3 regions of the Afifella aestuarii genome follow, and region 2 is predicted to be linked to each of the others. Evidence: predicted binding sites of a transcription regulator. Region 2 holds the regulator's gene; each other region holds the start of a gene.
What was found. The regulator LexA, encoded in region 2, represses DNA repair genes until DNA is damaged. The targets are predictions, from matches to a motif close to TGTTCNNNNTGTGTTCNG.
Positions count from the first base shown of each region.

Region 1: a site for LexA is predicted at 4,114-4,131, ahead of EO094_RS06515 (putative DNA modification/repair radical SAM protein). Genes of this name have one in related genera too.
Region 3: a site for LexA is predicted at 5,033-5,050, ahead of EO094_RS11440 (glycosyl transferase family 2). Genes of this name have one in related genera too.

Region 1 is NZ_SAUF01000001.1:1,390,886-1,398,532, forward strand. Features, by position in the region: gene EO094_RS06490 (tagatose kinase) at 1-364, shown strand, start outside; gene EO094_RS06495 (D-tagatose-bisphosphate aldolase, class II, non-catalytic subunit) at 361-1,650, shown strand; gene EO094_RS06500 (NADP-dependent oxidoreductase) at 1,750-2,763, opposite strand; gene EO094_RS06505 (flavin reductase family protein) at 2,898-3,455, shown strand; gene EO094_RS06510 (HD domain-containing protein) at 3,463-4,041, shown strand; gene EO094_RS06515 (putative DNA modification/repair radical SAM protein) at 4,147-5,358, shown strand; gene EO094_RS06520 (UdgX family uracil-DNA binding protein) at 5,358-6,833, shown strand; gene EO094_RS06525 (LrgB family protein) at 6,894-7,601, opposite strand; gene EO094_RS06530 (CidA/LrgA family protein) at 7,585-7,647, opposite strand, start outside.
Region 2 is NZ_SAUF01000005.1:482,853-490,499, reverse strand. Features, by position in the region: gene trpC (indole-3-glycerol phosphate synthase TrpC) at 1-620, shown strand, start outside; gene moaC (cyclic pyranopterin monophosphate synthase MoaC) at 617-1,099, shown strand; gene EO094_RS16400 (molybdopterin molybdotransferase MoeA) at 1,096-2,301, shown strand; gene lexA (transcriptional repressor LexA) at 2,403-3,116, shown strand; gene EO094_RS16390 (ComEC/Rec2 family competence protein) at 3,145-5,310, opposite strand; gene gltX (glutamate--tRNA ligase) at 5,447-6,871, shown strand; gene gltA (citrate synthase) at 7,073-7,647, shown strand, end outside.
Region 3 is NZ_SAUF01000002.1:648,460-656,106, forward strand. Features, by position in the region: gene EO094_RS11420 (electron transfer flavoprotein-ubiquinone oxidoreductase) at 1-1,186, opposite strand, end outside; gene EO094_RS11425 (uracil-DNA glycosylase) at 1,376-2,290, shown strand; gene EO094_RS11430 (MFS transporter) at 2,387-3,754, shown strand; gene moaB (molybdenum cofactor biosynthesis protein B) at 3,880-4,422, shown strand; gene EO094_RS11440 (glycosyl transferase family 2) at 4,429-4,920, opposite strand; gene EO094_RS11445 (PA0069 family radical SAM protein) at 5,268-6,344, shown strand; gene EO094_RS11450 (ribonuclease HII) at 6,456-7,148, shown strand; gene EO094_RS11455 (F0F1 ATP synthase subunit B family protein) at 7,311-7,647, opposite strand, start outside.

The DNA.
Region 1 (7,647 bases), on a different contig from region 2:
CGACGAGCTCTTCCTCTTCACCGAGGCGAAGGAGGAGGCGGCGGCGATCGAGGAAATCCTGACGCGCGGCACGAAAGCCGTGGTCATCAAGCGCGGCAGTGAAGGGGCGAGCTATTTCGACGCCTCGGGTGAGACGCGCGTGCCGGCGTTTTCCGTCGATGAGATCGATCCGACCGGGGCCGGCGACAGTTTCGGTGCCACCTTCGTGACCTTCTGGCTGCGCGGCGTCTCGCCCGAAGACGCGCTGTTGATGGCGAATGCGAGCGGGGCGCGCGCCGTCGGCGTCAAAGGGCCGATGTCGGGCACATCGACAGGCGCCGAGCTTCAAGACTTCATCGAACGACACAAAGGCATAAGGGCATGAGCACGGCCTATCTGGCGAGCCTGCCAAGGCGGCATCAGGCACATGAGAATGTCGGCATTTCCTCCATCTGCTCGGCGCATCCGATGGTCATCGAGGCGACGCTACGCCATGGCCTCAAGAGTGGCGGCCCGGTCCTGATCGAGGCGACCTGCAACCAGGTCAATCACGAGGGCGGCTATACCGGCATGACGCCGGCGGATTTCCGCCGCTTCGTCGAAGAGATCGCCTCAAAGGTCGGTTTCGACACGAGCCGGCTCATCCTTGGGGGCGACCATCTCGGTCCCAATCCCTGGAAAAGCCTTCCGGCCGAAGAGGCGCTGGGCAAGGCCGAGGCCATGGTGGAGGCCTTCGTGAAGGCCGGTTTCACCAAAATCCATCTCGATACCTCGATGGGATGCGCGGGCGAAAGCGTGGCGCTCGCTGACGAGGTGACGGCGGAGCGGGCGGCGCGGCTTGCCGCCGTATCGGAAAGGGCGGCGAAGGCATCGGGCTTCGATCTTCCTGTCTATGTCATCGGCACGGAAGTGCCGATCCCGGGCGGGGCGATGGAAGAGATCGAAGAGCTTGCCGTCACCGATCCGGAAGCGGCACTCGCCACCGTCGAGGTGCATCGTGCGGCTTTTGCTGCGCGTGGGCTCGAGGATGCGTTCGCTCGCGCCATCGGCGTCGTCGTGCAGCCGGGCGTCGAATACGGCAACGAGAACATCGTTTTCTACGACCGGGCGAAGGCGGCCTCGTTGAGTGCGGTCCTGTCGAAGATGCCGCAATTCGTCTTCGAGGCGCATTCGACCGATTATCAGCCGGTGGAGCTTCTGGCGGGCCTGGTCGACGATGGCTTTCCGATCCTGAAGGTCGGGCCGGCGCTCACCTTCGCCTATCGCGAGGCGCTTTACGGGCTCGATCAGATTGCGGTCGAGCTCGACGGGCTTTCGCCTGAAGAGACGCTGAAGCACGCGATGGAAGAGGTGCTCGTCGGCGATCCGCGCGAATGGGCGAAATATTACCACGGCAGCGACGCGGAGAAGCGCATCAACCGCCATTTCAGCTATTCCGACCGCATCCGCTATTACTGGCCGCAGCCGAAGGCCGTTGCCGCGGTGACGACGCTCCTGACGCGCCTCAAGGGCCGGCAATTGCCGCTGCCGCTCATCAGTCAGTATCTCGGCGCGCTCTACCCGGCGGTGGCGGACGGACGGCTTGCGGCGACGCCCGAGGCCCTGATCCTTGCCAATATCGAGCGCGTCGTGTCGACCTATGCCGCGGCGGCGCGCACACCCGCGGTGTGATTTTTTCAGGCGTTGCGGTCTCGGCCGTCACGTCTTTCCGTGATGACAAAGCCCCCGCCGCGGCGGGGGCTTTTTTCGTGATGGCGTGTTTTCGTCGGCTCAGGCGACTTTGACGATCAGCTTGCCGAAATTCTTGCCTTCCAGAAGGCCGATGAAGGCGTCGGGCGCCTTGTCCAGTCCTTCGACGATATCTTCCTTGTAACGGATGCGTCCGTCCGCGACCCAGCTGCCCATTTCCTTGATGAAGTCCGGCATCTGATCCTTGAATTCCGTCTGAATGAAGCCGCGGATGGTGAGGCTCTTCGTCAGGATATCGCGCATCAAGCCCGGCAGCTTGTCCGGGCCTTCGAACGGGCCGGTGGCGTTGTATTGCGAGACGAGGCCGCAGACGGGCATGCGCGCATAAAAGTTGAGAAGCGGGCGCACGGCCTCGAAGACGGCACCGCCGACGTTTTCGAAATAGACGTCGATGCCGTCCGGGCAGGCGGCCTTCAGATCCTCCGCGAATGTTTCGGAGCGATGGTCGATCGCCGCGTCGAAGCCGAAGTCTTCCGTGAGCGCCCGGCACTTCTCCGGTCCGCCGGCGATGCCGACGGCACGTGCGCCCTTGATTTTTGCGATCTGGCCGACGGCGGAACCTACAGGGCCGGTCGCCGCGGCGACGACGACCGTTTCGCCTTCCTTCGGCTTTCCGAGCGTGAGAAGCGCCGAATAGGCGGTGAAGCCCGGCATGCCGAGGACGCCGAGGGCGGTCGTCACCGGTACCTTCTCGGGATCGAGTTTGCGCAGATGAGCGGCTTTTGCGACCGCATGTGTCTGCCAGCCGGAATAGGAGAGGACCATATCGCCGAAGGCAAAGTTCGGGTCGCGGCTTTCCACGACCTCCGCCACGGTGCCGCCTTCCATCACGGCGCCGACCTCGACCGGGGCGGCGTAGGATTTTGCCGCGCTCATGCGCCCGCGCATATAGGGATCGAGCGAGAGGTAACGGATCTTGAGGAGGACTTCGCCCTCCTTCGGCGCCGGCACGGACGCGGTCTCCGTGCGGAAATTCTCTGGCGTCGGCCGGCCCTCGGGGCGTGACGCGAGGAGTATCTGCGTGCTTTCTGTCATGGAATGAACCTGATTGAGATGTGAGTGGATGTGTTGCTGCATCTATGCCGCATGCGTGCCTTGGCGAGGCCTCACCGGGTCTCAGACGGCATTCGGCGGTGGGATGGAGCCATGCCATTTCGGAGAGGCAGAAGATGACGGCGGTGAAGAAAATCGATTTCGACGTGTCGGATGTGCGGCGCTATCTGGAGCCCGGGCCGGTCGTGCTCGTCTCGTCCGCCCATCAAGGCGAGCACGACATCATGACGATGGGCTGGCACACGATCATGGAATTCTCGCCCTCGCTCGTCGGCTGCATGATCTCCGCCGGCAACCATTCCTTCGAGCTCATCCGTGCGAGTGGCGAATGCGTCATCAATCTGCCGACGACGGCGCTCACCGATACCGTCGTCAAGATCGGCAACACCTCCGGAGAACGGATCGACAAGTTCAAGGATTTCGGCCTGACGGCCGAGGCGGCCGAGATGGTGGGCGCCCCGATGATCGGCGAATGCCACGCCAATTTCGAATGCCGGCTGTTCGAGGATGCGCTCGTCGGGCGCTACAATTTCTTCGTCTTCGAGGTGGTGAAGGCGCATGTGGCGCCGGAGCCGGAACATCCTGAAACGCTGCATTACAAGGGCGGCGGCATCTTCATGGTCTCTGGCGAAATCATCGACAAGAGCGCGCTCTTCCGTCCGGGCATGCTGTGAGGGGATGATGAGGCAGGAGGATCTTTCCGGCGCCCTCGATTTTCTGCGCGCGGCGGAGCGGCTCAAGGACACGTTCCGCTCCGGCTTTACGGCGGAGGGACGGCCGGAGAGCACGGCCGCGCACACCTGGCGCCTCGCCCTGATGGCGATCGTTTTCGAGAAGGATCTCGGCGACATCGACTTCGGCCATCTTCTCAAGATCTTGATCGTGCACGATCTCGGCGAAGCGCTGTCGGGCGACGTGCCGGCGGTTGCGCAGATGCCGGGCGAGGAGAAGGCCGCGCAGGAGCGCGCCGATCTTCTGCAACTGACCGCGCCGCTCGACCCGGCACGGCGGCAGGCGATCCTCCATCTCTGGGAGGAGTATGAGGCGGGGGCGACGCCGGAGGCGCGGCTCGCCAAGGGGCTCGATAAGCTCGAGACGATCCTTCAGCACAATCAGGGGCTTAACCCGCTCGACTTCGATTATCGATTCAATCTCGATTATGGGAGGCGCGCGACCGACGCTCATCCTTTGCTTCAAGAGATCCGGGCGGTGCTGGACGCGGAGACGGAGGCGCGTGCGGAAAATTCTCGAGTCGATTGAGGTCGATGGCCTGAACTTCGGAGATTGTGATTCAGACAGACTGATTCAGCCCGGGCGCCACATAAGCCCGTTGCGAACAAAAGAAGAACATGGCATCATCCCGGCATGGATGAGAAGCTCGCAACCAAGCTCGGCATTCTGGCGGACGCGGCAAAATATGACGTGTCCTGCGCCTCGTCGGGCGCGCCGAAGCGCAAGGCGGGGAAGAACGGGCTCGGCGCGACGGCGCCGTCCGGCATCTGCCACGCCTTCACGCCGGACGGGCGCTGCGTCTCGCTTCTGAAAATCCTTCTGACGAATTACTGCCTGTTCGACTGCGCCTATTGCATCAACCGGCGCTCCTCGAACGTGCCGCGGGCGCGTTTCTCGGTCGAGGAGGTGGTGCGGCTCACGCTCGAATTCTACAAACGCAACTATATCGAAGGCCTCTTCCTCTCCTCCGGCATTGCGCGCTCGCCCGACCGGACGATGGAGGAGATGATGCGGGTGGCGAAGACGCTCCGGCGCGTCCACGGCTTTCGGGGCTATATCCATCTCAAGGCCATTCCGGAGGCGAGCCCGTGGCTGATCGAGGAGGCGGGGCGGTACGCTGACCGGTTGTCGATCAATCTGGAGCTTGCGAGCGGGGCGAGCCTGAAAGCGCTCGCGCCGGAAAAGAACGACCGGACGATCACCGAGGCGATGGGGCAGATGCATGAGCGCATCTTGGAGGCGCGCGACGAGCGACGGCGTTTCTCGCCCGCCGGGCAGAGCACGCAGGTGATCGTCGGGGCGGATGATGTGAAGGATGCCGCGATCATTCGCGCGAGCGCCAGGCTCTATGACGATTACGCGTTGAAGCGGGTCTATTATTCCGCCTTCAGCCCGATCCCCGAGGCGAGCCTGCTTCTGCCGGCGAAGGCGCCGCCGCTTCGCCGGGAAAACCGGCTTTATCAGGCGGACTGGCTGATGCGGTTTTACGGGTTTTCGGCCGACGAGGTCGCGGAAAGCGGCGAGGACGGCATGCTGGCGCTCGATGTCGATCCGAAGCTTGCCTGGGCGCTGAAGCATCGCGAGCGCTTTCCCGTCGACGTCAATCGCGCGGAGCGGGAGATGCTTTTGCGGGTGCCGGGGCTCGGGCAGAGGGCCGTGGAGCGTATTCTCACCTCGCGCCGGCACCAGAAGCTGCGACTTCCAGATCTCGCGCGGCTGACGGCGGGCCTGAAACGGGCGCTGCCGTTTCTCGTCACGCCGGACCACCGGCCCGTCTCCCTCATCGACCGGCTCGATCTGCGGCAAAGGCTCGCCGAGCCGGCCCAGCAAATGAGCCTGTTCTGATGAGCCGCGTGCGCATCGATATGAAGGCGGGGGCGGATCTCGACGGTTTTCGCCGGGCGCTGCGCATCTTCGTGCGCGACCGGGTCGCGCCGGACGATGTCGTCTTCGCGGCGGAGGGTGTGCAGGATCTCTTCGGCGCGCCGCTTGCCGGAGAGGCGCCGCCGGTCGTCTTGCCGCGCGCCGTGACACGGCTCATCGCCGATGTCGTCTGTCACCGCGACCACGAGCGCTATGGGCTTCTCTACCGGCTCGTGTGGAGAATTCTGAAGGGCGAGCGCGGGCTCCTCGAGGTGGCGAGCGATCCGCTCGTCTACCGTCTTGCGCGCATGCAGCAGGAGGTGCGGCGCGACATCCATCATATGCATGGCTTTCTGCGCTTTCGCCGTGTGGTGACGGAGGGAGGCGTGACGGAGGGCGAGACTGAGAGCTCTGGCATCGAGGAAAAAGAACGCTTCGTCGCCTATTTCGAGCCGGTGCATTTCACCTTGGCTGCGGCCGCGCCTTTTTTCGCCGAGCGTTTCGCCAATATGGCCTGGTCGATCCTGACGCCCGACGGCTCGCTCCACTGGGACGGCAAAAAGCTGGTCGAAGGGCCGCCGGCGCGCCGCGACCCGGCCGCTGCCGGCGACGGTTTCGAAGAGGGGTGGCGGACCTATTATGCGGCGACGTTCAACCCGGCGCGGGCCAATCCCAAATTGATGGCGCAGCATATGCCGCGGCGCTACTGGGCCGACATGCCGGAGGTGGCGGCGATCCCGGAACTCGTCAGCTTCGCGCCGGTGCGGGTGCGCGAGATGATCGCGCGCGAGGCGGCCGCGTCGCCCAAGCGCGCGCCGGAGAAGGCGCTCCAGAAAATGCGTGAGGGTCGTCCGAAGAGCCTGCAAGACCTCAACGCGCTGATCGCTGCCTCGGAACCGCTGGTGTCAGGGGCGGTGCCGGGAGCGACGCGTGCGGTGCTCGGCGAGGGCCCTCTAGATGCCGACATCGTCTTTGTCGGCGAGCAGCCGGGCGATCAGGAGGATCGTCAGGGAAGGCCATTTGTCGGGCCGGCCGGCCAGCTTCTTGATCGGGCGATGGCGGAGGCCGGCATCGACCGCGGCTCGGTTTATCTCACCAATGCCGTGAAGCACTTCAAGTTCGAGATGCGCGGCAAGCGGCGCATCCACCAGAAGCCCACCTTGTCGGAGGTGAAGCATTATCGCTGGTGGCTGATGGCGGAGCTTGAATTTTTGTCGCCGCGCCTCGTCGTGACGCTCGGCGGGACGGCGGCGCTGGCGCTTTCGGGGCGACAGGTTTCCGTGACGAAGATGCGCGGCCGGCAGGAGTTTCCGCCTTTTGCCGGCTTCCTCACCGTGCATCCATCCTATCTTCTGCGACTGCCGGATGCGGAGGCCAAGGCGAGTGCTTACTGTGCCTTCGTCGACGATCTTCGGCAGGTGCGCGAGATTGCGGGCGAGAGACTGAAGGCGGCCTGAAGAGCCGATTTGAGGAGCCGGCCTGGGGCGGCTGTCTGCTGCGGCTGCCGGTGGAAGGGCTCAGAGATAGGGCAGGCCGTGGGCGATCAGCGGTGCGACGAGGACGTTCAAAAGGCCGACGAGCACCATGACGAGGCCGGCGACGGAGCCTTCCTCGTGGCCGATCTCGTGGGCCTTGGCGGTGCCGCTCGCATGAGCTGCGACGCCGAAGAGGGCGCCGCGGGCAAGAGCCGATTTGACCGGCAGGATGGTCAGCATCAACTCGCCGAGGATGGCGCCGAAGACGCCGGTCAGGACGACGAAGACGGCGGTGAGGTCGGGGGCGCCGCCAATGTCGGAGGAGACCACCATGGCGAAGGGTGTCGAAACGGAGCGCGGTAGAAGGCTGAGGCGCAGGGCGTCGTCGAGACCGACGAGGCTTGCAAAGGTCCAGCCGGAGAGAATGGCCGTGGTGGTGCCCGCCAGCATGCCGACGAAGAGGACCGGCCAGTGGCGCGCGATCAGGGTGCGCTGCTCGTAGATCGGCACGGCGAAGGCGACCATGGCCGGGCCGAGCAGGCTGACGAGCCAGCCGGTGGAGCGGATATAATCGCGGTAGGTCTCGTCGGCGGTGACGACGATCAGGATGAGAAGCGCCGGGGTGATCGCGAGCGGCATCAAAAAGGGCTGCCGCCAGCGCAGATAGATGCGCTTTGCCAGAAAATAGGTGCCGATCGTCAGAGCCGACCAGAAGAGGCCGTGGAGCAGGATTTCACTCGAAGAGGGCATGGCGGTCCTCCGCGGCCAGGCGACGGCGATAATAGAGGTCCGCCGT
Region 2 (7,647 bases):
CCTCGAAGGGATTGATCAGGCCGGATTTCAATCCGCCTGAACTTGCACAAGCCTATCAGGACGGCGGCGCCGCCTGTCTTTCCGTTCTGACCGATGCCCCGTCCTTCCAGGGGGCGCCAGAATTCCTGACCTCGGCACGCGCGGCCGTCTCCCTGCCGGCGTTGCGCAAGGACTTCATGTTCACGCCCTATCAGGTGGCTGAGGCACGCGCCTGGGGGGCCGACTGCATCTTGATCATCATGGCTGCGGTCTCCGACGATGAAGCAAAAGCCCTCGAAGACAGTGTCTTCGAATACGGCATGGATGTGCTTATCGAAGTCCATAACGAGCCGGAGCTCGAGCGCGCGCTCACCCTGGCTTCGCCAATGATCGGGATCAACAACCGGGATCTGCGCAGTTTTCACACCGACCTGGCGACCTCCGAACGGCTTGCGAAACTGATTCCGGAAGATCGGCTAATCGTCGGAGAAAGCGGTATTTTTTCGCCTGCGGATATCGCTCGCCTGAAAGCCTGCCGCATCCACGCCTTCCTCGTCGGCGAAAGCTTGATGCGCTCCGACGACGTGGCCGAGGCAACCCGCCGGCTCCTCGCCTCGCCGGCTTCGCAGGCCGCCGAATGAAAGATCACCTCACCCATCTTTCCGACGATGGGCGCGCGGAAATGGTCGATGTCGGAGACAAGGCGGTGACGACGCGCATCGCCGTCGCGAGCGGAAGCGTTCGCATGGCGCCGGAGACATTGCGCCTCATTCGCGAGGGCGACATGAAGAAGGGCGACGTCATCGCGACGGCGCGTATTGCCGGCGTGATGGCGGCCAAGCGCACTTCCGATCTCATCCCGCTCTGTCACCCTCTGGCTTTGTCGAAGATCGCCGTCGATATTCTGCCCGAGGAGGAGCTTCCCGGGCTTCTGGTGCGTGCGATGGCACGCGTGGATGCCAGGACGGGGGTTGAAATGGAAGCGCTCACAGCGGTTTCCGTCGCCTGTCTCACCATCTACGACATGGCGAAGGCCGTCGATCGAGCCATGACGATTGGCGACATTCGCCTGGAGGAGAAGAGCGGCGGCGCTTCCGGCGATTGGCGTTCCGACCGATGAGCCTGATTTCCGTCGCGGATGCCGTTGCCCGCATGCTCAAAGGCGTCACGCGTCTCGGGGAAGAGAGTGTCCCCCTGACGGAAGCACGCGGCCGGGTGCTTGCGCGCGATCTTGCAGCGAGACGTAACCAACCGCCGTTCCGTGCGTCTGCGATGGATGGCTATGCCGTACGCGCTGAGGATACGCCCTCAGGCGCATGGCTGCGCCAGATCGGCGAAGCACGCGCGGGCTCCCATTTTGCCGGAACTCTCGGCATGGGGGAGACGGTTCGCATCTTCACCGGAGCGCCTGTCCCCGACGGGGCCGATGCCATCCTCATTCAGGAAAACGCCGGCGCCGACGGCGACCGCATCGAGGTTCTGGAGCCGGTGGCGGCAGGCCGGCACATACGCGCCGCGGCCTTCGACTTCCGGGAGGGCGAGACGCTTCTTCATGCCGGACGCCGGATCGGAACCCGCGAAACGGCGCTTGCCGCAGCGATGAACCATGCAATCGTTCCGGTACGCCAGAGGCCAATCGTGGCCATCCTTTCGACCGGCGATGAACTCGTCGAACCCGGAGAAGAGCCGGGCCCAGATCAGATCGTCTCTTCGAACGGCGTGGCGATTGCCTCGATGGTTTCCGCCTGTGGCGGTCTCGCACGGGATCTTGGTGTCGCCGTCGACGACAAACAGGCGATTGCCGATGCTGCAGCAGGCGCGGCGGACGCCGATATCCTTGTGGTGATCGGCGGCGCCTCGGTCGGTGACCACGATCTCGTCCAACCGGCGCTCTCCGAACAAGGTCTCAAGGTCGATTTCTGGCGCGTCGCCATGCGGCCGGGCAAACCGGTCATGTTTGGTACGCTCGGGCGCACCCGGGTGCTCGGCCTGCCCGGAAACCCCGTCTCCGCCCTCATTTGCGCACTCGTCTTTCTGAAGCCTCTTATCGGGGCGATGCAGGGCGCCGAAGGCGGCGAGCCAACGCGCCTGTTGCCGCTCGCAGCAGCGTTGCCTGAGGTCGGCAACCGCCAGCAATATCTACGGGCGCGCTTCGTTGAGTGGCAGGGGCGGACAGCCGTCACGGTCGCTGACGAGCAGGATTCGTCTCTTCTTGCGACGCTTGCCCGTTCGGACGCCCTCATCATTCGCCCTCCCTTTGCTCCGGCGGCCCGGGCGGGCGATGTGGTTGCCGTCATCGATCTCGCGCAAGCCCTCTCGTAACCTCCCGCAGGGCCCCCAAGACTTGTGGAACACGCCATGAACAGGTAGTGTGCGTTCGTGATTTGTACACGAGACGCGACTCGCATCGCGAGGGGACGGCAATGCTGACAAAGAAGCAGCTCGAGCTTCTGCTCTTCATCAACGAAAGACTGAAGGAATCGGGCGTCCCGCCCTCGTTCGACGAGATGAAGGACGCGCTCGATCTGAAGTCGAAATCCGGAATTCATCGCCTCATCACCGCCCTGGAAGAGCGTGGCTTCATCAAGCGGCTGCCGAATCGGGCACGCGCGCTTGAAGTTCTGCGCCTCCCCGATGCGGTCAATCCGAGTTTCGGGCGACCGCAGCAGCGTGGCTTCACGCCGAGCGTGATCGAAGGCCGGCTCGGCAAGGCGCCCCAACCCGCTGAAGAAGAAGCCATCGAAGAGAGTGAGCGAGGCGCGAGCGTCCCGGTCATGGGGCGGATTGCGGCCGGCGTTCCGATCTCCGCCATTCAGAATCAGAGCCATTCCATCGTCGTGCCGCCGGACCTCCTTTCGAAGGGCGAGCATTTCGCGCTCGAGGTGCGCGGCGATTCCATGATCGAGGCCGGCATTCTCGACGGGGACACCGTAGTCATCCGTCGTCAGGACAGTGCCGACAGCGGAGATGTGGTGGTGGCGCTGATCGACGACGAAGAGGCGACCTTGAAGCGGCTGCGCCGCAAAGGCGCATCGATCGCGCTTGAGGCTGCCAACCCCGCCTACGAGACCCGCATCTTCGGTCCGGACAGGGTCCGCATCCAGGGTCGCCTCGTAGGGCTTTTGCGCCGCTACTGAGCGCTTCTCAGCCTTTCTGGCCTCGACGTCATCTGAGGGCCGGCGACCCCTGCCACGGTCGCCGGATGGATGGGCGCGATGTGCGAAGGTCAAGGTGCGGAGCCACACCGTCCGGGGGGTTGATTTCCATAAAGAGAGCGTGCGCTCCATGGGTGGCGAGCGCGGTGCGGTCGATGACGATGCGTGCCGCGCAATCTCTTGGCGCGCGCAGCTGCGTGACGATAATCTCGACGCGACGACAATCTTCCGAAAAGGCCACCGGATCGGTGACGCGCGAGAGGGTCAGTCCTTCGGGCATCTTCAGAACGCAGGCTTCGGCGTCGCAACGAAAGCCTGAAGTTCCCGCGGCTTCCGCCTCCGGCTCGCCCTCCCGCCAGACATCGTCAAGGAAGGAGCCTTGCCGTGCACCGACGATTTGGAGGTGTCCGGCGACGTCACGGGCAGCAACCGCCCTCCCCGCCTCATCCACCAGAAGGTCGGGCCTGGCGCCGAGAAGCCATGCAAGCAGCGCCCCCAGCAAGAGTGGTGCGACGCCGTAGAGGCGCAGCTGCGAGCGCCAGAGGCTGAGCCACAGAAGCCCGCCGCACATCAGAATGAGCGCGATCGCGGGAAACGGCGGGACGATAACGGTGGCGCCCGACAATGACGCTACGAAATGCGCCGAAGCGAGGACGAGATCGATGCCCCAGGCCATGACGGTCAACGGCACGGTTTCCAGACCGAACGGCATCGCAATCAGGCTGATGAGCCCCGCCGGCATCACGATGAGCGAGACGAGCGGCATCGCAATGAGATTGCCGAGGAGCGAGTAGGACGCGAGCCGTCCGAAATGGAAAGCCGCGAACGGCGATGTGGCGAGACCGGCGACGAGCGTGGTCAAGCCGACGGCACCGATCGCCACGGCAGGCCTGCGGAGAAGCCGCCAGAGCCCGCGGGCAGGTTCAGCAAGATCCTGGCGCGGACGGTCGCGCCAGGCTTCCCAGGCTGCCACCAAGGCGGCGACGGCCAGAAAGGACATCTGGAACCCCGGTTCGAGCACACTCTCGGGCTGGAGCGCGACGACCACGAAAGCTGCAATCGCGAGGTTGCGTAGCGAGAGAGCGGGACGATCCAGAAAAACGGCCGTAAGCATGACCGCAAGCATCACGAAGGCGCGGATCGTCGCCACGTTTCCGCCGGAGATCGACAAATAGAAGGCGCCGACTGCGAGCGCGACGGCCGCTGCAATTTTTCGGATCGGGAGAACGAGCGCCACATGTTCCGACAACGCCAGCACCGCACGCACGAGCCAGAAGGCCGTGCCGGCGATCAGCATCATATGCAGGCCCGAAATTGCTAGAATATGCGCAAGCCCCGCGATCCGCAGAGCGTCGACGTCCGCATCCGCGATCTGGCCACGATCGCCGACGAGAAGTGCTGCCGCGATTGCGGCGGGCGGGCCTGCCACCGCGTCGGTGATCCGCTCTGCGATCGCTCGGCGGATGGCCGCAATCGCCAGGAACACATGGACGCCGCTCGGTGGTTCGACGACCGTCAGAATGCCGAAGACAAAACCCGACGCGCCGATCCCATCGAAAAACGCCGCCCGAGCAGGATCGTAGCCCCCAGGGATCGCCGGGCCCGGCAGCGGTGCCAGCCGCGCCGCCCCCTTCACCCTTGCGCCAATCGGCGGCAGATCGGTGCGCAAGGTGAGCCGGACCCTGTGCGGCGTCTCTTCGGCCGAAAGACGCTCAATGCGCACATGGTCGAGGACGACCCGCGGCGTTCGTTCAGCGCGGGTTTCGACAGCCACCACCCGGCCGGTCACTTCAGTGCTCAGCGGATGTTGGAGCACCGGCGCGCGAAGGCTTTCAACGCGAAGCTTGCCTGCGGACATCCCGGCCAGAAAACAGGCGAGGAACACCAACGGATAGGCGCCACCACCGCGCCACCACGCGAGGCATGCGGCACCCGCCGTAGTCAAGGTTGCGGGCAGAAGCGCGGAAAGCAAAGGCTCGCGCGGCAAAATGAAATAGGTGGCCGCGCCACAAGAAAAGCCGACTGCCAGAAAGAGAAAGCCGCGCCGCTCCTCGAAATCGCGAGCAGCTTGCGCTCTGAGATGCGCGGTGTGAGACGCCACGCCGTAGCGGAAGCGCCTGAGCCGGCCAGGCGGCACGAAGCGTTCGATACGGCGATCGTCCTGCGAAGGCCGCACCCCATCCGCCGCGCTTGACTGTCCGCCGCTCGGTTCCATGCTTGCAAGCACCCGGCGCTGTGGCTAGACCGAGGCCATCTTACACGCGGGCCGGGCATCCACCAATCGCCCCGCCCTTTTGCCAGCCAAAACCACCATGTCATCTCATCCGATTACCCGCTTTGCTCCCTCGCCAACCGGCTTTTTGCACATTGGCGGCGCACGCACGGCGCTCTTCAACTGGCTCTATGCGCGGGGCCGCGGCGGTAAAATGCTGCTCAGGATCGAGGACACCGATCGCCAGCGCTCGACCGATGCTGCCATTGCGGCCATCCTGGACGGGCTCTCTTGGCTCGGCCTCGATTGGGACGGTGAACCGATCTCACAATTCGCCCGCATGGACCGCCATGCCGAGGTGGCCTGGCAGCTCGTTGAGAGCGGCCACGCCTATCGCTGCTATGCCTCCCAGGAAGAGCTGGCGGAGATGCGCGAGACGGCACGCGCCGAGGGTCGCCCGCCCCGTTATGACGGGCGCTGGCGCGACCGCGATCCGTCCGAAGCGCCGGAAGGCATCAAGCCGGTCATCCGCATCAAGGCTCCGCAGGACGGAGAAACGGTCATCGAAGATCACGTTCAGGGCCGCGTCACGTTCCCGAACCGCGACCTCGACGATTTCATCATCCTGCGCTCGGACGGAACGCCCACCTACATGCTGGCCGTCGTCGTCGACGATCACGATATGGGTGTCACGCACGTCATTCGCGGCGACGACCATCTCACCAATGCCGCCAGACAGGGCATCATCTACGAAGCGCTCGGATGGCAGGTGCCGCAATGGGCGCATATCCCGCTCATTCACGGTCCGGACGGCGCCAAACTCTCCAAACGTCATGGGGCGCTCGGCGTCGAAGCGTATCGGGCGATGGGCTACCTGCCCGAGGCGCTCCGCAACTATCTCGCACGCCTCGGCTGGGGCCATGGCGACGAGGAGATCTTCTCCTCCGAGCAGGCGACGGAATGGTTCGATCTCGACGCGATCGGCAAGGGCGCGGCGCGCTTCGACTTCGTCAAACTGCAAAATCTGAACGGCCATTATATCCGCCAGGCGGACGACGAGCGGCTCGTTGCCGACATGCTCAAGATCCTCCCCGAGATGGAGACGCCGCCGGCATTTCCCGCAGAGTTGAGTGCGGCGCAGCGTTCGCAGCTCATGCAACTCATGCCGGGTCTCAAAGAGCGTGCGAAGACGCTGGTCGAACTGGCCAACAACGCGGCCTTCCTGTTTGCGGCGCGGCCATTGACGCTCGACACCAAGGCAGCAGGCCTTCTCGACGACGATGCTCGCCGTCGCCTCGGTCTTCTGCGCGATGCCCTCAGCCATTGCGCATGGGAAACCGACCCCCTCGAAGAAGCGGTGCGTAATCTCGCAGAATCTGAGGGCGTCAAGCTCGGCAAGCTCGCACAGCCGCTGCGCGCTGCACTGACAGGTTCGACGTCCTCGCCAGGGATCTTCGACGTGATGCTCGCCCTTGGACGCGACGAGACGCTCGCCCGCATCGGCGATCAGGCGAGCGCTGCGTAAGCTTCATGGTGGGGCGCTGCCACCTCAGGCAACGCCCTGCCCTTCACGTAAGCTCAGCGCCTGCTCTCATCTTGCGGTGCAGCGCAAAAGCCGATAGCACTCGGACAGCTAAACATCCACGACGCGGACTCTTCCGGGGGGAGGCGCAGCCCAAGTTGCGCATGCTGGAGTCTTGTGTCGATCCACAAAGGGGTGAAGTGTATGAGCGACTCCAAGGCGACCTTGAGCATCGGTAACGAGAACTGGGACTTCCCGGTTCGCGAGGGAGTAATCGGGCCATCGGTCGTCGACATCTCATCGTTGTATCGAGAAACAGGGCGGTTCACCTACGATCCTGGTTTTACCTCAACGGCCGCCTGCGAATCTGAAATCACCTACATCGACGGTGACGAAGGTACCCTTCTTTACCGCGGCTACCCGATCGAGCAGCTTGCCGAGCACGGCGATTTTCTCGAAACCTGCTACCTGCTTCTCTACGGTGAATTGCCGACGAAGGAGCAGAAAGCAGACTTCGACTACCGCGTCACGCACCACACGATGGTGCACGAGCAGATGTCCCGCTCTTTCCAGGGCTTCCGGCGCGACGCGCATCCGATGGCGATCATGGTGGCCATGGTCGGTGCCATGTCGGCCTTCTATCACGACTCCACCGATATCGCCGATCCGTATCAGCGCATGGTCGCATCGCTGCGAATGATCGCCAAGGTGCCGACCATCGCGGCGATGGCCTACAAATATCATATCGGCCAGCCGTTCGTTTATCCGAAGAATGACCT
Region 3 (7,647 bases), on a different contig from region 2:
GTGACCAGAGCGGCTTCACATTGCGCACCTTTTTGAGGTCGTGACCGATTTCAGATTCGCGCCAGCTCGCCTCGAAGCTCTCCACCGTGTCGTGACTGCGCCCTTCACCCAGAGCGCCGGCCACATGTTCCGCCGCCAGCATGCCCGACAGCATGGCGTTGTGCGTGCCCTTGATGCGCGGAACGTTGACGAAGCCCGCCGAGCATCCGATCAGTGCGCCGCCGGGGAAGACGAGCTTCGGCACGGATTGGATGCCGCCCTCGGTGATCGCGCGTGCGCCGTAGCTGATACGCTGACCGCCCTCCAGGAGGCTCTTGATCGCCGGATGCGTCTTGAAGCGCTGGAACTCCTGAAACGGCTCCAGATGCGGGTTCTCGTAGTTCAGATGCACGACGAAGCCGATCGCCACCTGGTTTTCCCCGAAATGGTACAGGAAAGAGCCGCCGCCCGTTTTGTTGTCGAGCGGCCAGCCGAAGGAATGCTGGATGAGGCCCGGCTTGTGCTTGTCCGGTTCGACTTCCCAGAGCTCCTTGAGTCCGATGCCGAATTTCGCCGGCTGGCGACCCTCGTCGAGCGCGAAGCGGGCAATGAGCTCCTTGGCAAGGGAGCCGCGGGCGCCTTCGCCGATCAGCGTGTAGCGGCCGAGAAGCGCCATGCCAGGCTGATAGGCGGGGCCCGGCTTACCGTCGCGCCCGATGCCCATGTCGCCGGTCGCGACGCCAATGACGGCGCCCTTGTCGTCGGTCAGAATTTCGGCGGCGGCAAATCCAGGATAAATCTCCACACCGAGCCCTTCGGCGCGCGCCGCGAGCCATTGGGTCAGCCGTCCGAGTGAGCCGATGTAGCTGCCATGGTTGTTCATGAGCTTCGGCATCAAAATGTTCGGCAGCTTCGTGGCGCCTTTCTCAGTCAGATAGAGAAAGCGGTCCTCGGTGACATGCGTCGTCAGCGGGCGGTCCGGATCGTCGCGCCAGTCGGGGATGAGTTTGTCGAGGCCGATCGGGTCGATGACCGCGCCGGAAAGAATATGGGCGCCCACCTCGGAGCCCTTTTCCAAGACCACGACGGAGATTTTCTCGTCGAGTTCCTTCAGGCGGATGGCCGCTGCAAGTCCTGCCGGTCCAGCTCCGACGATGACAACGTCGTATTTCATGCTCTCACGTTCGGGCGTCTCGGCGGCTTCCATTCTTTTCTCCAGATGAGAGTGGGGGCCCAAGGGATAAAACGTCGTCCCGCTCAAATTCAATGCAAACCCGCTTCGTCTCGTCTGTCCATGGCGCAAGCGGCACTTCTGCGAGCTTTGAGCGTGGCGGGTTGACGCGTTGCGGGCAAGCCTCCTCTTCCGCCCCGGCGCGCATGATGGCAGAAAGGTCTGGTGAGCCCGCTTTCGCCAGATATCCCTCTCGCCCCCCTCAAGGAGCTTTTGCGCTTCTATCTTGAGAACGGCGTCGATTGTGCCGTGGAAGAGGCGGGCGTCGACCGTTTCGAAGAAACCCGCGAGAGGATGGCTGCCCGCGAGATGGCGGCCCGCCAGGCGCCCGCGCAGCAACAGGGCAGACCCGCCGGGGCGCAACACCGTGATGACGGGGCGCGGGCCCCTGCCGAGAGGCCGCGCCGGAGCGAAGCGCGCTCGCAGCCGCCGGCAGCGCCGCCGCCCGTCGCCCCAGCGGCCCTTCCTTCGGAAGAGGCGGTGATGGCCGCCCGTGAAGCCGCCCGCAGTGCGGCATCACTCGAGGAACTGCGCGAAATTCTGGCGGGCTTCGATGGGTGCAATCTGAAGCGGACGGCAACGCAGCTCGTATTCGCCGATGGCAACCCCGAAGGTCGGGTGATGCTGGTCGGCGAAGCGCCTGGCCGCGACGAGGATCTGCAGGGCCTGCCCTTCGTCGGGCGTTCAGGACGCCTCCTCGACCGAATGCTGGCGGCAATCGGGCTCGATCGCAGCGGCGTCTATATCGCCAACACAATTCCGTGGCGGCCGCCCGGCAACCGCGATCCCTCGCCGATGGAGAGGGCGATCTGCCGGCCCTTCATTCAGCAGCAGATCCGTCTCGCCGATCCCGATTTCTTGATCCTTCTCGGCAATGCCGCCGCCAAGGAAATGCTCGACACCACGATGGGCATCACGCGGCTGCGCGGTCGTTGGATCGATTTCGACACAGGGGCCCGCCAAGTCCGTGCCATGGCGACGTTTCACCCGGCCTATCTCTTGCGCAATCCGCTGCAGAAAAAGCTCGTCTGGCGCGATTTGTTGACTTTGAAAGCCGCCCTCGAAGAGTCTCAAAACTGATCAGCTGACAAGCTGTCGCAAAGCGTGAACACGGGAGGGCTTGACCGTTGGCGACGCACAGGGTTACCGGCGGCTCGCGGCAATTCGGCGTCCATCATGGCCAGGCAACTTCTTCCTATCGCTGCGCTCTTATTGAGCGTGGCCTTCTTGCTCACTGCGAACGGTTTGCACTCCATCCTGCTGCCGATCCGCGGCGGCTTGGAGCATTTTTCGACATTCTCGCTGGGCCTCGTCGGGACGGGCTGGGCAGTCGGCTTCGTCGCCAGCTGTTTCATGGCGCCGCGCATCGTCCACCAGGTTGGCCATATCCGCGCATTTGCCGCCTCCGCAGCGGCCGCGGCGGTCATCGTTCTCTTGAATGCGATGATCGTGACGCCGCTGTCGTGGATCCTTCTGCGCATCTTCTCCGGCTTCGTGCTCGCGGCCTGCTTCATGATCATCGAAAGCTGGCTGAACGAACGGGCGACCAACGAAAATCGCGGTATGATTTTCGGCATCTACATGACGATCACCTATGTGGCGATCGTCGTCGGGCAGATGCTGGTGGCGATCGGTGATCCCGCCCGCGACACGTCCTTCATGGTCGGGGCGATTTTCTTCTGCCTGGCGCTTTTGCCTTTGTCGCTGTCGCGCGCGGCCGTTCCCCAACCGCTGGCCGGCGTCACGCTCGATTTGAAGCGGCTTTTCCAGAATTCGCCGGTCGGCTTCGTGGCGACGCTTCTCGTCGGCGTGGCGAACGGTGCTTTCGGCACGCTTGGGCCTTTGTTCGGTTTTCAGATCGGCCTTGGTACGGCGCACATCGCCACCTTGATGAGCATCGCCATCATTGCCGGCGCGCTCATCCAGATGCCGGCAGGCAGGCTCTCCGACCGCATCGACAGACGTTTCATGATCGGCGGGGCCGCACTTCTTGCCTCGATCATCGGCATGGGGATAGCCGTCTTCGCGCCACACAATCCGATCGTGCTCAGCCTCGCTTTCGCGCTTTATGGCGGCACCTCCTATGCGCTCTATTCTCTCGCCGTCGCCCACGCGAACGATTTTGCAAGCGACCTGTCCTTCGTGCAGGTGTCCTCGGGCCTCCTGCTTCTTTACGGCATCGGCACGATGGCCGGCCCGCTCGTCGCCTCCGGCACGATGGAAACCTTCGGGCCGGAAGGGCTCTTCGTCACCACGGCCGTCGCTCATTTCGCCATGGCGGTCTTCTCGGTCTACCGCACGACCCGCCGCGCCCCGCCGCCGCAACATGAGCGCGAGACCTTCTCCGCCGTGCCGAGCCCGCGCATGCTGACGCCGCAGACGGCCGTCCTGCAGCCCGATCCAGAAGAGCTGCCGCCGGCGCCCGAACCCGAGGAGGCGTCTGAAGCGGACGTGGCACAGGAAGGTGGCTCCGACGACGCGCCCGGGGAGACGACGAGCGAGGCGAGCGGGGAAAAGACGAAAGAGACGGACGCGACCTCCTGACGAGGCCGCGCCTCGCGCTCGGGGCGTGAGGCGTGCCCGCAGGATCTCAAAGCGCCGCCCCCTCTTGACGGGGAGGCGTTGCGCCTTCTCTGGACTCACTCTGTGTTTCGAGCGCGGGAGATGGAATGACGCAAAGCGGTGACGAGCGGGCCTTCATTCCCGTCAAGATCGCGGTGCTGACGGTGTCGGATACCCGCGCGCTTGCCGATGATCGTTCCGGTGACACGCTCGAAGAGCGTATTTGCGACGCCGGCCACGTTCTCGCCGGGCGCGACATCGTTCGCGACGATATTGAGGACATCCGCAAGCGTGTTCAGGGCTGGATCGCCGATGATGCGATCGATGTGATCATCACCACGGGCGGCACCGGCTTTACGGGCCGCGACGTCACGCCGGAGGCGCTCGAGCCCCTGTTTGAAAAGCGCATGGACGGCTTTTCAGCGGTCTTCCACCGCATTTCCTATGACAAGATCGGCGTCTCAACGATTCAATCTCGCGCCACCGCAGGCGTGGCGAATGCGACCTACATCTTCGTTCTTCCGGGCTCGCCCGGGGCGTGCCGCGATGCCTGGGATGGCATCTTGAAGAGCCAGTTCGATTACCGTCACAGGCCGTGCAATTTCGTCGAGATCATGCCGCGGCTCGACGAGCATCTGAAACGCGGCTGAGGCCTCTCAGGCCGGCGGCGCCATCCGCGCGGAAAGGCGTTTGGTGGACTGGCCGCGGGCAAGAGCTTTGAGGTCGTCCGCGCCGGCCGCCGCCATATCGGCCTTGCGCATGAGCACGCCGCGGCGAAGCGGTTCCTCCCGCTCCAGAAAACCGAAGAGCGTCTTGCGCTTACCGGCGAGGGTGAAGCTTGCGGCCCCGCGGCCTGGCTCTTCCATCCACTCGCGAACCGCCGTCATCCAGCCGTCGAGCGGGCGGGCGCCCCCTTCCATCAGGAGAAGCCACTCGCCGCGCGACGCGGTGATCGCCTCTGTGAGAGCTTCGCGACCTATGAGTTCCGCGCCGGCAGCATCCGCCACCGCTTCGATCTCTTCATCGTTGGGCGCGCCGACGACGTAGGCGTCGCGCACCAGACCCTCGACCGCCGCCGGGACGAGGGCGGTGAGGCTGCGCGCCAGATGCTGCGCATCGTTGGGCGCGGAAAGAAGCACGGTGATCATGCTGGTTTGCTAGCGAAATCCGGCTCTTAACCCAACAGAAAGGTAACTGTTTCGTTAAGGCGGATCGTCCAATCCCCGGCTTCCTCGTTTCGCCTAGGAATAAAGTCACCTTTGTTCTTGTAATGTTCCTATGTTCGCGCTATATTCTCACCATGCCTGAGCCGAGCCCCACCTTCACCCCGCCCACACCCCACACCCCAAGGGGCGGTTCCGCAGCAGCCGCAAAGCGGAACGCCGCGTCCTCTGCGTCGTCACGGTTTCGCGCAGAACGCGATGCGGCCTGGGTGGCGCTCGGCCAGGCAAACTCGGCCTCCGAAGATGGGTGGGAAGTCGGGGGGACCGAACAGATCTCCACCGCGCTGCGGCCGCTTGTGCGGCGCGGCCGCGGGGCCGTCTCCAACGAGACGGGCCGTTACGAGAAACAGACGCGGCAGATCGTCGACGATGGCTGGGACAGCCTCGACGAGCTGCCCCGTCTGCGCACAGAGGTGACGATCGAGCGGCCGCGCAAGATCATCACGCGCAATGCCTCGCCCGACATTTCCTTCGACCGGTCCATCAATCCCTATCGCGGCTGCGAGCACGGCTGCGCCTATTGTTTCGCCCGGCCAACGCACGCGTATATGGGCCTGTCGCCGGGGCTCGACTTCGAGACGCGGCTCTTCGCCAAACCGGATGCGGCGAAGCTTCTGGAGAAAGAGCTCGCCGCGCCGGGCTACGAGGTGCGTCCGATCGCGATCGGCACCAACACCGACCCTTACCAGCCGGTCGAGCGCCAGTATCGGATCATGCGCGATGTGCTGGAGGTCCTTTCTGCCGCCAATCATCCGGTCGGCATCGTCACCAAATCGGCGCTCGTCCTGCGCGATCTCGATATCCTCGCGCCGATGGCGGAGAAGGGGCTCGTCAAAGTGGGCCTCTCCGTGACGAGCCTTGACCATAAGCTGTCGCGCCTGATGGAGCCCCGGGCTTCGACGCCGGCGAAACGGCTTGAAGCGATTTCAGGCCTGAGCGAAGCCGGCATTCCTGTCTCGATCATGACGGCGCCGATCGTGCCTGCCATCAACGACAATGAGATCGAGCGCCTTCTCGAAGCGGGCGCGGCGGCAGGCGCCACCTCAGCCGGATATGTGTTGTTGCGGCTGCCGCTCGAAGTGGCGCCGATCTTCAAGGAATGGCTCAAAGAGAATTTCCCGGACCGAGCCGAACATGTTCTGTCGCTGATGCGCTCCATGCGGGGCGGCAAGGATTATGATTCGGCCTGGCATGAGCGCCAGCGGGGTAGGGGGCCTTACGCCTGGCAGATCGGTCGCCGCTTCGAACTGGCGGCGAAGCGCCTGCGGTTGAACGAGCGGCGCTACGATATGCGCACGGATCTGTTCTCTCCGCCGGTGCCGGTCGGCGGTCAGTTGAAGCTCTTCTAGGCGTCACCGCTGCCGAGGGCTCAAAGAAGCCTGTGTCCGAAGGTGGAAAGCGCGGCGTCGTGGGCAAGCGCCCGGCTTGCATCGGGAGTAGCCGCGGCCTATCGGCGGTCCATGTCGGCGACAAAGACGATTCGTAAACCGAAAGCTCCGAAGCAGGGCGCTGCAAAATCAGCCAAGGCCTCCGGGGCTGCCGGCCCGCATCTCCAGGCCGAGACGCGGCTGCTGCTTGCTGGCTACCGTCGCATCGCGGGCGTCGATGAGGTCGGCCGGGGCCCGCTCGCCGGCCCGGTCGTGGCTGCCGCCGTGATTCTCGATCAGGAAAACATCCCGGTCGGCATCGACGATTCCAAAGCGCTCACCGCATTGCGCCGCCAGGAACTCTACGAAGAGATCCTCGGCTGTGCCGATGTCGCCGTCGCCTATTGCTCGACGGCCACCGTCGACCGCATCAACATCCGCAATGCGGCGCTTCTTGCGATGGCGCGTGCCCTCAGAAGTCTGCCGCAACCCGCCGACGCGGTTCTCGTCGACGGCCGCGACAAGGTGCCGAACATCGATCTGCCGTGCGAGGCGCTGATCGGTGGAGACGCCTCCTCGCTGTCGATTGCTGCAGCCTCGATCGTGGCCAAGGTGTCACGCGATCGGATGATGGCGCATTGCGACGGGGTGTTTGCAGGCTACGAGCTCGGCTCCCATAAGGGGTACGCGACGCCGGCCCACAGAGCCGCCCTGACGCGGCTCGGGCCGTGCCGACTCCACCGGGCGAGCTTTGCGCCCATCGCGGCGCTCCTCGCCGGCAAATAGGCCCGGCAATATTGTAGAGAGCAGAGCCGCGAAGAGGGCGGGCCACCGCGCTCAACCACGCGCTGCCCGGCGAGGTCCCGCCTGTCTGTCGGATAAACTGTCGGCCGAAAAAGAAAAAGGCGGGCCGAGGCCCGCCTTTTGTCGTCTCTTTGTCGAAGCTGCTCAGTGCCGCTTCAAGCCCTCGATGGAGCTGTTGATCAACCGCTGACCGACCGCGCCCTCGTTCTGTTCAGCGAGGATCTTTGCGGAGGCTGCGACGGCCACATCGACCGCCCGTGCCTTCACGTCGCTGACTGCCTGGGCCTCGGCCTGAGCGATGCGCTGTTCCACACCGCGCGTGCGCCGCTCGATATATTCCTCGAGCCGCTGTTTGGCTTCGGCGGCGTGGGCTGCCGCTTCGTTTTCGGCGAGCGCCACGATCCCGGCCGCCTCTTCCTCGGCCTCCTGGCGGCGGCGCTGATATTCGGCCAGAAGCGCCTGCGCCTCTTCCCGCAGGCGC